Luteibacter rhizovicinus DSM 16549: one gene and its partners. The protein of the gene in region 1 binds, or shares a complex with, the protein of each later gene. Links are inferred from orthologs where the notes say so. Each region holds a gene or a part of one and is shown in the gene's direction. Other genes may lie near its edges.

Region 1 (4,480 bases):
AGTATGGCCGACATTCCGCTGAGGTGTCAACCGCTTGGCCGCGGGACAGCGGCGGGGGCGCGGCAAGGCGAACCCCGAGGGAGGGGCGGATCGCTGGTAGACTTCGCCGTCCACCCCGCGCGCAAGCGCCCTTTCTGTGGCAAGAATACCCGATGAGTGATCTTTGGAGGCGCTGTCTCGAGCGTCTTGAAGGCGAATTGAGCGCCGAGGACGTCCAGACCTGGTTGATGCCTTTGCAGGCCAGGGAAGACGCCAGCGGGCTGCATCTTTACGCCCCGAATCCGTACTCGCTGGACACCGTCCGCGATGAGTACCTGAAACAGATCCAGACGATCGCCGAACACCTCCTGGGACATCCGGTGCCCGTGCGACTGGAAGTGGGCTCGTCCGCCGCACGAGCTGTACCCCAGCGTCCGGTGGCGTCGTCCCCGGCGGCGGCGCCTGCGCGCCCTGCCCGCGAGGCCGCGCCCGAAGCGCCCCACGTGCATAACCTCGATCCGCACTACACGTTCGATACCTTCGTCGAGGGTAAGTCGAACCAGTTGGGCAAGGCCGCGGCGATGCAGGTGGCGATGAATCCTGGTCGTGCCTATAACCCCTTGCTTCTTTATGGCGGCACGGGCCTGGGTAAGACCCATCTCATGCATGCGGCTGGCAACCTGCTCATGCAGAACAACCCGGACGCCAAGGTGCTTTACCTGCGCTCCGAGCAGTTCGTCAGCGGCATGGTCAAGGCCCTGCAGCAGAAGAGCATGGACGAGTTCAAGCGCCGCTTCCGCACGGTGGACGCGCTGCTGATCGACGATATCCAGTTCTTCGCCGGCAAGGACACGACGCAGGAAGAGTTCTTCCACACGTTCAATGCCTTGTTTGAAGCAAAGCAGCAGATCATCCTCACCTGCGACCGCTATCCGAAGGAGCTCGACAAGCTCGAGCCGCGGCTGAAGTCCCGTCTGGGCTGGGGTCTCTCGGTGGCGATCGAACCGCCGGACTTCGAGACGCGCGCAGCGATCCTCCTTTCCAAGGCAGCCGACAAGGGCATGGAAGTGTCGGAGGACGTGGCGATGCTGCTGGCCAAGCGCATCCGTTCCAACGTGCGTGACCTCGAGGGCGCGCTCAACACGCTGGCGGCTCGCGCTAACTTCTACCGTAAGCCGATCACCACGGACTTCGCGGAGGAGACCCTACGCGACCTTCTCAATACGCACGCACAGGCTGTGACCGTACCCAACATCCAGAAGATGGTGGCCGATTACTACCAGGTTCGCCTGTCTGACCTGCTCTCCAAACGCCGTGTACGCTCCCTGGCGCGTCCCCGTCAGATAGCCATGGCCCTGTCCAAGGAACTGACCGACCACAGCCTCCCGGAGATCGGGGAAGCCTTTGGCGGCCGTGACCATACGACCGTGCTCCACGCTTGCCGGACGATCCGCGGTTTCTGTGAGAAAGATGTGCGTATGCGTCAGGACTGGGAACAGCTCATCCGCATATTGACGGGCTGAGAACCTGTGGATAATAGGTGGATGGACGGAGGATGGTTTTGACCCTCGAAGTTATCCACAAGCCACCCACATGAAAGCGCCCAACAGGTCCAGTCGATATCAAACAGTAAGCAACTGAAATAGTTAAAAAATTCAGTCTTCTCCAGATATCCACCGGCCCTACTACAACCACTATAAAATCTTAAAAACTTAAAAGCAGGAGAAGGGGCGCATGCAATTCAGCATCCAGAGGGAAGTTCTGCTCAAACCTCTGCAGCAAGTGGTAGGCGTCGTAGAACGTCGACAGACCCTGCCCGTACTGGCCAACCTTCTGGTTCGTGCCTCCGGTAGCGAGGTCTCGTTCACCGGTACCGACCTCGAAGTCGAGATGGTCGCCACCACGGCCGCCGATGCGGTCCAGGAAGGCGAAATCACGATTCCGGCTCGCAAGCTGTTCGACATCGTTCGTGCGCTACCCGATGGCGCCAAGATCGATATCAAGCTCAACGGCGAACGTATCGCGCTCAACGCAGGCCGTAGCCGGTTCACCCTGGCCACGTTGCCCGCTACGGAATTCCCGGTCGTCGATGAAATCGAACTGGTCGAGCGTGTCTCGCTGCCGGAAGAAGTCCTTCGCGATCTGATGGACCGCACGGCCTTCGCCATGGCCAACCAGGACGTCCGCTATTACCTCAACGGCATGCTGCTGGATCTCCAGGAGCACACGCTGCGCTGCGTCGCTACCGATGGCCATCGCCTGGCACTCAAGGAAACCAAGCTCGAGAGCTCCGTTTCCGCACGTCGCCAGATCATCATTCCCCGCAAGGGTGTAAATGAGCTGATCGGCCTGCTCGAGTCGGGGGAGGGCACGGTCGAACTGGAGTTCGGCCGTAACCATCTTCGCGTTCGCCGCGGTGGAGTCATGTTCACCTCCAAGCTCATCGATGGTCGTTTTCCAGACTACGAAGCCGTTATCCCTCTCGGTGCCGATAAATCAGCGACGATCGAACGCGATGTGCTGAAAAGCGCTTTGCAGCGCGCAGCCATCCTGTCGAACGAGAAGTACCGCGGCGTGAAGCTCGAGCTGACGCCAGGCCGCATCAAGATCGTCGCGCACAACCCCGAGCAGGAAGAAGCCCAGGAAGAAGTCGAAGCCGAAACCGTCGTCGACGATCTGGCCGTGGGCTTCAATGTGGGTTACCTGCTCGATGCGCTGAGCGCGCTTCGTGGCGATAAGGTTCGGATCAACCTGCGCGATGCCCAGTCCAGCTGTCTTCTCCAGGAAGAGGGCAATGACGAGGCGCGTCACGTGGTGATGCCGCTTCGCCTCTGACGGCCAGGCAAGCTAGAGTTCGGCCCACGACGCCGGGGATGTCTTCGACACCCCGGCGTCGTTCGTTTTGGACGGGAACCTGTTTGGCATGAAGTTCGACTCGCTCAGAATCGCCGGTTTACGTTGCCTTGATGGGGTAACTCTGTCGCCGGCCGCCGGGATCAATGTTTTCGTCGGTCCCAACGGTGCCGGGAAGACCAGCGTGCTGGAGGCGGCCTATCTGCTTTCGCATGGCCGCTCGTTTCGTGCCGGATCGCGGGATGTTCTTCTCAAGCGCGGCGCTGCAACGCTTTCAGTGTTTGCTGAGGTCCATTCGGATGACGGGCGGATCCGGCGTCTTGGCCTTGGCCGTGAGAGCGGACGTTGGGTAGCACGGGTCGACGGGGATGCCGCTGCGTCATTGGGCGCTCTCGTCCAGGAATGCGCCGTGGTGTGTTTCGAGCCGGGCTCGCACGACCTGATCGCCGGGGCGTCGGATGAACGGCGTCGGTTCCTCGATTGGGGCCTGTTCCACGTGGAACATTCCTTCGTGGGGCAGTGGCGGCGCTATCAACGCGCGCTGAAGCAGCGGAACGTACTGCTGCGGAATGGCGGGCCGGCCGAACCCAGTCTCATCGAGCCCTGGGAATCCGAACTGGCAGGAGCGGGGGAGGCAATCACCACCATGCGCCGTGACTACATCGCGCGGCTTCTACCTCACATCCAGGGTTTTATGGGAAACGTCCTGCCCGAGCTCGGTGCGTTCGCGCTCCGCTACAAGCCGGGCTGGGACGAAACCGCCGATCTTCTAGCCACGCTGACAGAGCGGAGGCACCGCGATCTGGCTCGTGGCCACACCACGGTTGGCCCGCACCGCGCCGACTTCACCGTCAGCTTCGAGCACGCACCGCTGCGGGAACACCTGTCCCGTGGGCAGGAGAAGCTCTGCGCTCTGGCATGCCTTCTTGGGCAGGCGTCACTGCACGCTGAAATCCGCGGAGAGTGGCCTGTGGTCTGCCTCGACGACCTTGCATCGGAGCTCGATCGTACCCATCAAGAGTGGGTCGTCGCCCAGCTTCTCGGCCGTGACGTCCAGGTCTTCGTGACGGGAACCGAGATCCCATCCGCCCTCATCGAGCAGCCGGTCACTGTGTTCCACGTGGAACAGGGTGTCGTCTCGGCTTTGCTATAATCGATCGACTGTCCCGAGCCATTGCGCATCGCCCGGGACCGAAACCTGCGCCACCACCAGGCATCGCATGAACGAACCTCTCGATCCGACCAATTCGAACGCCTACGATTCCGGCAGCATCAAGGTCCTCAAGGGCCTGGACGCCGTTCGTAAGCGCCCAGGCATGTACATCGGCGACACCGACGATGGCACCGGTCTGCACCACATGGTCTTCGAAGTCGTCGACAACGCGATCGACGAAGCCCTGGCCGGTTACTGCGACTACGTCACGGTCATCATCCACCAGGACGGTTCGGTCAGCGTGGCCGACAACGGTCGCGGCATTCCGGTGGAAACCCACCCGGAAGAGGGCAGGTCGACGGCGGAAGTCGTCATGACCGTGCTCCACGCCGGCGGCAAGTTCGATGCGAACTCGTACAAGGTCTCGGGCGGCCTCCATGGCGTCGGCGTCTCCGTGGTCAACGCGCTCAGCGAAAAGCTGTGGCTGACCATCTG
Region 2 (2,954 bases), 3.1 Mb from region 1 along the record:
GCAACCCGTCCCACACCGGGGTGGACGATCTCGAGCGCGAATACCCGGAGGAGGTCCGCGCCCGTATGGCGCTGTACCACTACGGGAGCGTCGACGACGGCGAAACGCTGGTCTCACGTGGCTACCGGATCGCCCGTCCGGGCGAGCGACTGCCGCTTCCGGCGCCCGAACCACCGCGTCCGACGGCCGGTTGAGGCGGTTTCGTCGTTCCGCCCTTGTCTCGCCGCACCGCTGAAGTTATCCTTCCGCTTCTTTGCCGGACAGGAAGCCGGGGAAGAGGATGTAAGTGGAGAGGTGTCCGAGTGGTTGAAGGAGCACGCCTGGAAAGTGTGTATACGCTAATAACGTATCGAGGGTTCGAATCCCTCTCTCTCCGCCAGTTTCAAACGTCTTTATGGTGACCCTGTCGGTCCCCCCGCGACGATAGTCCGTAAACTCCGCCAGGTCCGGAAGGAAGCAACGGTAGCGGACGACTCGGGTGCCGGGGTGTGGCTGGCAGGGTCATCGCCTTTTGAGGGCCGCGCTTTTCGGGCCGCGCTTTCACCCGTCCCGGGTCCTTGGCACAATCCACCGTCGTCCCAAGGTAATACGCATGTCCTATCAGGTCCTCGCACGCAAGTGGCGCCCGCGCAAGTTCGCCGAACTGGTGGGCCAGGAGCACGTGGTCCGCGCGCTCACGAATGCGCTCGACTCCGGGCGCATGCATCACGCCTATCTATTCACCGGCACCCGCGGCGTCGGCAAGACGACGATCGCGCGCATCTTCGCCAAGTCGCTGAACTGCGAGCGCGGTGAATCGGCCGATCCCTGTGGCGAGTGCTCCGTCTGCACGGCGGTGGACGCCGGCCGCTTCGTCGACCTCCTCGAGATCGATGCGGCCAGCAACACCGGTGTCGACGATGTCCGCGAGGTGATCGAGAACGCCCAGTACGCGCCGTCGCGCGGGCGCTTCAAGGTCTACCTGGTCGATGAGGTGCACATGCTCTCCAAGCCGGCGTTCAATGCGCTGCTGAAGACGCTGGAAGAGCCGCCGCCGCATGTGAAGTTCCTGCTCGCCACGACCGACCCGCAGAAACTGCCGGTGACGGTGCTGTCGCGCTGCCTGAAGTTCAACCTCAAGCGCCTGCTGCCGGAGCAGATTTCCGGCCAGATGCGCCATATCCTCGCCGCCGAAGGCATCGAGTACGACGATGAGGCCATCGGCGAGCTCGCGCATGGCGCGGACGGTTCGCTGCGCGACGGCCTGTCGCTGCTCGACCAGGCCATTGCCTACGGCGGCGGTGCCCTGCGCGCGGCCGATGTACGCGCCATGCTCGGCAGTGTCGAGCGCGGACAGGTACTGGGCGTGATCGAGGCACTCGCCGCTGGCGACGGCGCGGCACTCATGGGTGAGGCTGACCGCATCGCCTCGTACTCGCCGGACTTTGCCGGCGTGCTCGACGATCTCGCCACCGTGCTCCATCGCATCCAGTTGATCCAGCTGATTCCCGGCTATCGCGAGGAAGAGGGTGACGCCGGCCTGGCCGAGATCGCCAACCGCCTCGCACCCGAAGACGTGCAGCTCTACTACCAGATCGCCACCACCAGTCGCCGGGAACTCCCGCTCGCGCCGGATGCGCGGATCGGCTTCGAGATGGCGCTGCTGCGCATGTTCGCCTTCCGTCCGGCGGAAGCCGGGCAGGGCGCCGCGCCGTCCGCGCCTCGGGCTGTCGCGCCTGCGTCGGCCCGTGCCGCGATGCCCGCGCCGTCGCCTGCGCCTGTTGCCCCGTCGCGCGCGCCTGCCCCGGCGGCAGCGCCTGTCGCGAGCGCCCCGGCGCCTGCACCGGCCCCGTCACGCCCGGCGCCTGCCGCACCTCCGGTCGCCGCGCCTGTCGCTGCGCCGCCGGCACCGGTGGCACCGCAGGGCCCGCTGGTCCTCGGTGCCAATGGCTTGCCTGACTGGCACGAAGTGATCGAGCGCGCCAACCTGCGCGGTCCGATCGGTCAGCTGGCGCAGAATTCCTCGCTGCGCGAACTCGACGGCGAAGGCATGGTGCTGGCCTTGCAGCCCTCGCACATGCACCTGGCTGTCGAACCACTGACCAGCCAGATGGAAGAAAAGGTCTCCCAGGCGCTCGGTCGTCGCATTCGCATCCGCTTCATTGCCGATCACGGCAATCTGGGCACGCCGGCGGAGCGCCGGGCCCAGGCGCAGGTCGACGCGCAGGCCAACGCGGTCGCCTCGATGGAGTCCGACCCCTTTGTACGGACGCTCAAGCGCGAATTCGACGCGCGCGTCATTCCGCAATCGATCAAACCCGTGGAGCCAGGAACGTGAAAGGTCAAATTGGTCAGCTGATGCAGCAAGCCCAGCGCATGCAGGAAGATATGAAGCGTGCGCAGGATGAACTCGCCAAGACGGAAGTCACCGGTTCCGCCGGCGGCGGTCTGGTCTCCGTGACGATGTCGGGCGGCCACGAAGTGCGCGCGGTGCACATCGATCGCCAGGCGTTCGCCGATGATCCGGAGATGGCCGAGGATCTGGTCGCCGCCGCGGTGAACGACGCGGTGAACAAGATCGCCGAAATCAGCCGTTCGCGGCTGGGTGGCGTCACCGCCGGGCTGAACCTGCCCGCCGGCTTCAAGATGCCGTTCTGACCGGACGTCACGTCACACGATGACTAACGGCTCCCGCCTTCTCGGCGAACTGATCGATGCCTTGCGTTGCCTGCCGGGCGTCGGTGCGAAAAGTGCCCAGCGCATGGCCTTCCAGCTGCTCGAACGCGAGCGGCAGGGTGGTCTTCGCCTGGCAGCGGCGCTCGAGTCGGCGATGCGCGACGTGGGTAACTGCACGCGCTGCCGCAATTTCAGCGAAACACCGGTGTGTTCGCTCTGTGCGAGTCCGAGTCGCGATGCCCAGGTGCTTTGCATCGTGGAGTCGCCGTCCGATCTCGCTGCCATCGAAGGTGCGACCG
Region 3 (2,919 bases), 1.5 Mb from region 1 along the record:
GCACCACGGTGGTATCGCGTTCCAGGCGCGGCATGGCTTCGATATCGGCCGCGGCCCGCTTGAACCGTTCGTACTCCTGCAGGCGGCGAACCAGCTCCGCACGCGGATCGTCCTCCAGGCCTTCCTCGCTCGGTGGCCGGGGCAGCAGCAACCTGGACTTGATCTCCGCCAGGATCGCGGCCATCAGCAGGTATTCCGCGGCGAGCTCCAGTCGCATCACCTCGCGCATCATGTCGATGTAGTCCATGTACTGCCGGGTGATTTCGGCCACAGGGATGTCGAGGATGTCCAGGTTCTGCCGGCGAATCAGGTAAAGCAGCAGGTCGAGCGGCCCTTCGAACGATTCGAGGATGACCTCGAGCGCGTCCGGCGGGATGTACAGATCCTGCGGCATTTGCAGCACAGGCTGCCCGCGCACGAGCGCGAGGGGCATTTCCTGCTGCTGCGGGACGCCTGCGAAGGCACCCTGGGTTTTTTCGACTACCTGAACTTCGGTTGTCTCGTTAGTCATCGGCACACGTCAGAAGGGTCGCGAGTGCGACCAGGAACGTAACAATCGATGCCGTCCGGCGGCTATACCGCCACCTCGCCCGGCATGCCACGCATCGTCGCCGACGAGCGAAGGGCATTGCCGCTGGACACCCCAGGAGGGTCACCGCCTGTGAAAGATCGTCGGGAGCGGTCCGCTCACGGTCCCGAAACACGGACCGGTGAGGGCGCGACGCCCGAATAAGTTCACCCGATTGAGCACAGGGTATCGCCTGTGCCCGCCCAAGTCCAGCGGCCTGCCTGCCGGGCGTCCCGCGGTTCCGGCACAATATCGGTATGCAGCAGGCCCCTCGCGCGATCATCCATGTCGACATGGACGCTTTCTATGCGTCCGTGGAGGAGCTGGACGACCCGAGCCTGGTCGGCAAGCCCGTCATCGTGGCCGGGCTGGGTCGGCGCGGCGTGGTTTCCACCTGCAACTACGTGGCCCGCACCTACGGGGTCCGCTCGGCCATGCCGACCTCGGAGGCGCGCCGTCGCTGCCCGGACGGCGTCTATATCTTCCCTCGCCATGCCCGCTACGCAGAAATTTCGGAGATCGTCTTTTCGGTCTTCGGCGAGGTCACGCCGATGATCGAGGGGCTCTCCCTGGATGAGGCGTTTCTCGATGTCACGGCCAGCCTGCGCCTGTTCGCCTCGATCGAGGCGATCGGGCGCCGGGTCAAGGAGAGCATTCGCGAGCGTACGGGCCTGAACGCCTCGGTCGGCATGGCGCACAACAAGCTGCTCGCCAAACTGGCCAGCGAGTTGTCCAAGCCGGACGGTTTCCTGCACATCCACCCCGGGGAAGTGCAGGGCTACCTCGATCCGCTGCCGATCGGACGCATGTGGACGGTCGGCAAGGTGGCCGAGGAATCCCTGCACAAAGTCGGTATCCGCACCATCGGCGACCTGATCCGCGCGGATGCCTGGCGGCTGAACAAGGCCGTCGGTGAGCGTCATGCTGCCCAACTGCGTCAGTTGTGCCTCGGCGAGGACCGCCGGGCCGTGGTCACGGACGCGCCGGAAGTGTCGATCGGTTCGGAATGGACCTTCGACATCGACGTGGACGAGCTGCCGATCGCCGAGGCATGGCTCCTGCGCCAGTGCGAGCGGGTCGGGGCGAGGGCGCGGTCGCGCGGCGTGGACGCCCGGACGGTGTCGGTGAAGCTGCGGGAACCGCCCTTCGTCACCCACAGCCGGCAGGCGCAGTTGCCGGTTCCCGGCAACGCGACGCCGGATATCTATGCCGTGGCACGTCGCTTGCTTCAGGTCTGGTGGAACCAGCATCCACGGCCGAGGCTTCGCTTGCTCGGTGTGACGCTTTCGGGGTTCGATGCCCGGCACAGCGATGAACAGCAGGACATGTTCGCCGCGCCGGTCTCGGAAAAACGCTCCGATGGCGTGCAGGACCGGATCAACGAGCGCTTCGGCGCCGGTGCCCTGGTCCGCGCGGGTGTGCTGAAGACGCGCGGAAGCGAGTGAACGCCGGTGTTGCGGGCGAACCCTACGACTGCGCTAATGTGTCCGTTTGTGACACGAAACGTAAGTCGTGCGGGGTGCGGTCATGCCGAACTCGACGTATAAGGTCCAGCAGGAACCGAAATGGATGGAAATGCAGCAGATGTCTGACAAGGAAAGTTCGAACATGCGCTATCGCCACGCGCGGATGAAGGTGCAGACCGCGGTCCTGATGAGCCGCGGCGGCGAAGCGCACCCCACCGACCTGGTCGACATTTCAGCGACCGGCGCCATGCTGCGCCGCCCGCTCGGCTGGCGCGGCGAGCCCGGCCAGACCTGGATCCTGGACATGGTCTTCGGCCATGACCTGCACATCCACATGGAAGCCATGGTCGCCCGCGTTTCCGCGCGGCAGATCGGCATGGCCTACACGCTCATCCCCGAGGACAAGCAGGCGCCGTTGTGGGAGTTGCTGGGTGGGTATGCGGATACGCTCGAGGCTTGGACGGACGACTGACTGTCGGCAAACGCAATTGCTCTCACGCCTTCGACAGGCCAATCGAATAGGTCTGCCGACGATGACATGGCCGATAACGCGCATCCGTGAGGCTGGGCGTTTCACGTTTGCAAGCAGAAACGTCGCGTAGGCCGTCCGCCAGTTGTCTTGAGTGCTCGACGACAGGTCGAGCGTGCGCTCACTCACGATCCAAGGCGGGCTTTGCGACTACCGATAGGTCGTCAGTGCCCTGCATAACGGAGTTTGCAAGGCGGTGATTCTCGTTGTGCCGATCCGGCGACAACGAGGTTTCCAAATGAACATCTCAGAAGGCCGACAATTCCGCAGTAAAGCTGCGGGAAAGTGTCTCGCTGCCGCGTTTTTCGTAACGGCGAATTTCGCCATAGCTCAGACTGTGGATGGTGAGTCCGCCA

The links. Proteins that work in one complex are often made in the same cells at the same time.
Region 2: the proteins of dnaN (region 1) and dnaX are in contact, whole or in part, in a cryo-EM structure (PDB 8GIZ), measured with the Escherichia coli proteins. The link is inferred for Luteibacter rhizovicinus DSM 16549 from one-to-one orthologs.
Region 3: the proteins of dnaN (region 1) and dinB are in contact, whole or in part, in a solved structure (PDB 1OK7), measured with the Escherichia coli proteins. The link is inferred for Luteibacter rhizovicinus DSM 16549 from one-to-one orthologs.

What each region holds. Positions count from the first base shown.
Region 1 is NZ_CP017480.1:1,599,068-1,603,547, reverse strand. Bases 902-3,763 are described here. They hold dnaN (DNA polymerase III subunit beta), read left to right. Parts: upstream 902-1,713; coding sequence 1,714-2,814; downstream 2,815-3,763. Other genes in these bases: recF (DNA replication/repair protein RecF), read left to right, coding at 2,903-3,763; dnaA (chromosomal replication initiator protein DnaA), read left to right, coding at 902-1,502. Outside these bases: more of dnaA, read left to right, coding at 153-901; more of recF, read left to right, coding at 3,764-3,985; gyrB (DNA topoisomerase (ATP-hydrolyzing) subunit B), read left to right, coding at 4,053-4,480. UniProt on the Escherichia coli protein: Confers DNA tethering and processivity to DNA polymerases and other proteins. Acts as a clamp, forming a ring around DNA (a reaction catalyzed by the clamp-loading complex) which diffuses in an ATP-independent manner freely and bidirectionally along dsDNA.
Region 2 is NZ_CP017480.1:4,729,582-4,732,535, reverse strand. It holds dnaX (DNA polymerase III subunit gamma/tau), read left to right. Parts: upstream 1-592; coding sequence 593-2,317; downstream 2,318-2,954. Other genes in the region: recR (recombination mediator RecR), read left to right, coding at 2,657-2,954; BJI69_RS21645 (YbaB/EbfC family nucleoid-associated protein), read left to right, coding at 2,314-2,637; BJI69_RS21665 (MBL fold metallo-hydrolase), read left to right, coding at 1-194. UniProt on the Escherichia coli protein: Part of the beta sliding clamp loading complex, which hydrolyzes ATP to load the beta clamp onto primed DNA to form the DNA replication pre-initiation complex.
Region 3 is NZ_CP017480.1:3,100,654-3,103,572, forward strand. It holds dinB (DNA polymerase IV), read left to right. Parts: upstream 1-825; coding sequence 826-2,013; downstream 2,014-2,919. Other genes in the region: BJI69_RS14090 (segregation and condensation protein A), read right to left, coding at 1-433; BJI69_RS14100 (PilZ domain-containing protein), read left to right, coding at 2,153-2,506; BJI69_RS14105 (N-acetylmuramoyl-L-alanine amidase), read left to right, coding at 2,802-2,919. UniProt on the Escherichia coli protein: Poorly processive, error-prone DNA polymerase involved in translesion repair and untargeted mutagenesis. Copies undamaged DNA at stalled replication forks, which arise in vivo from mismatched or misaligned primer ends.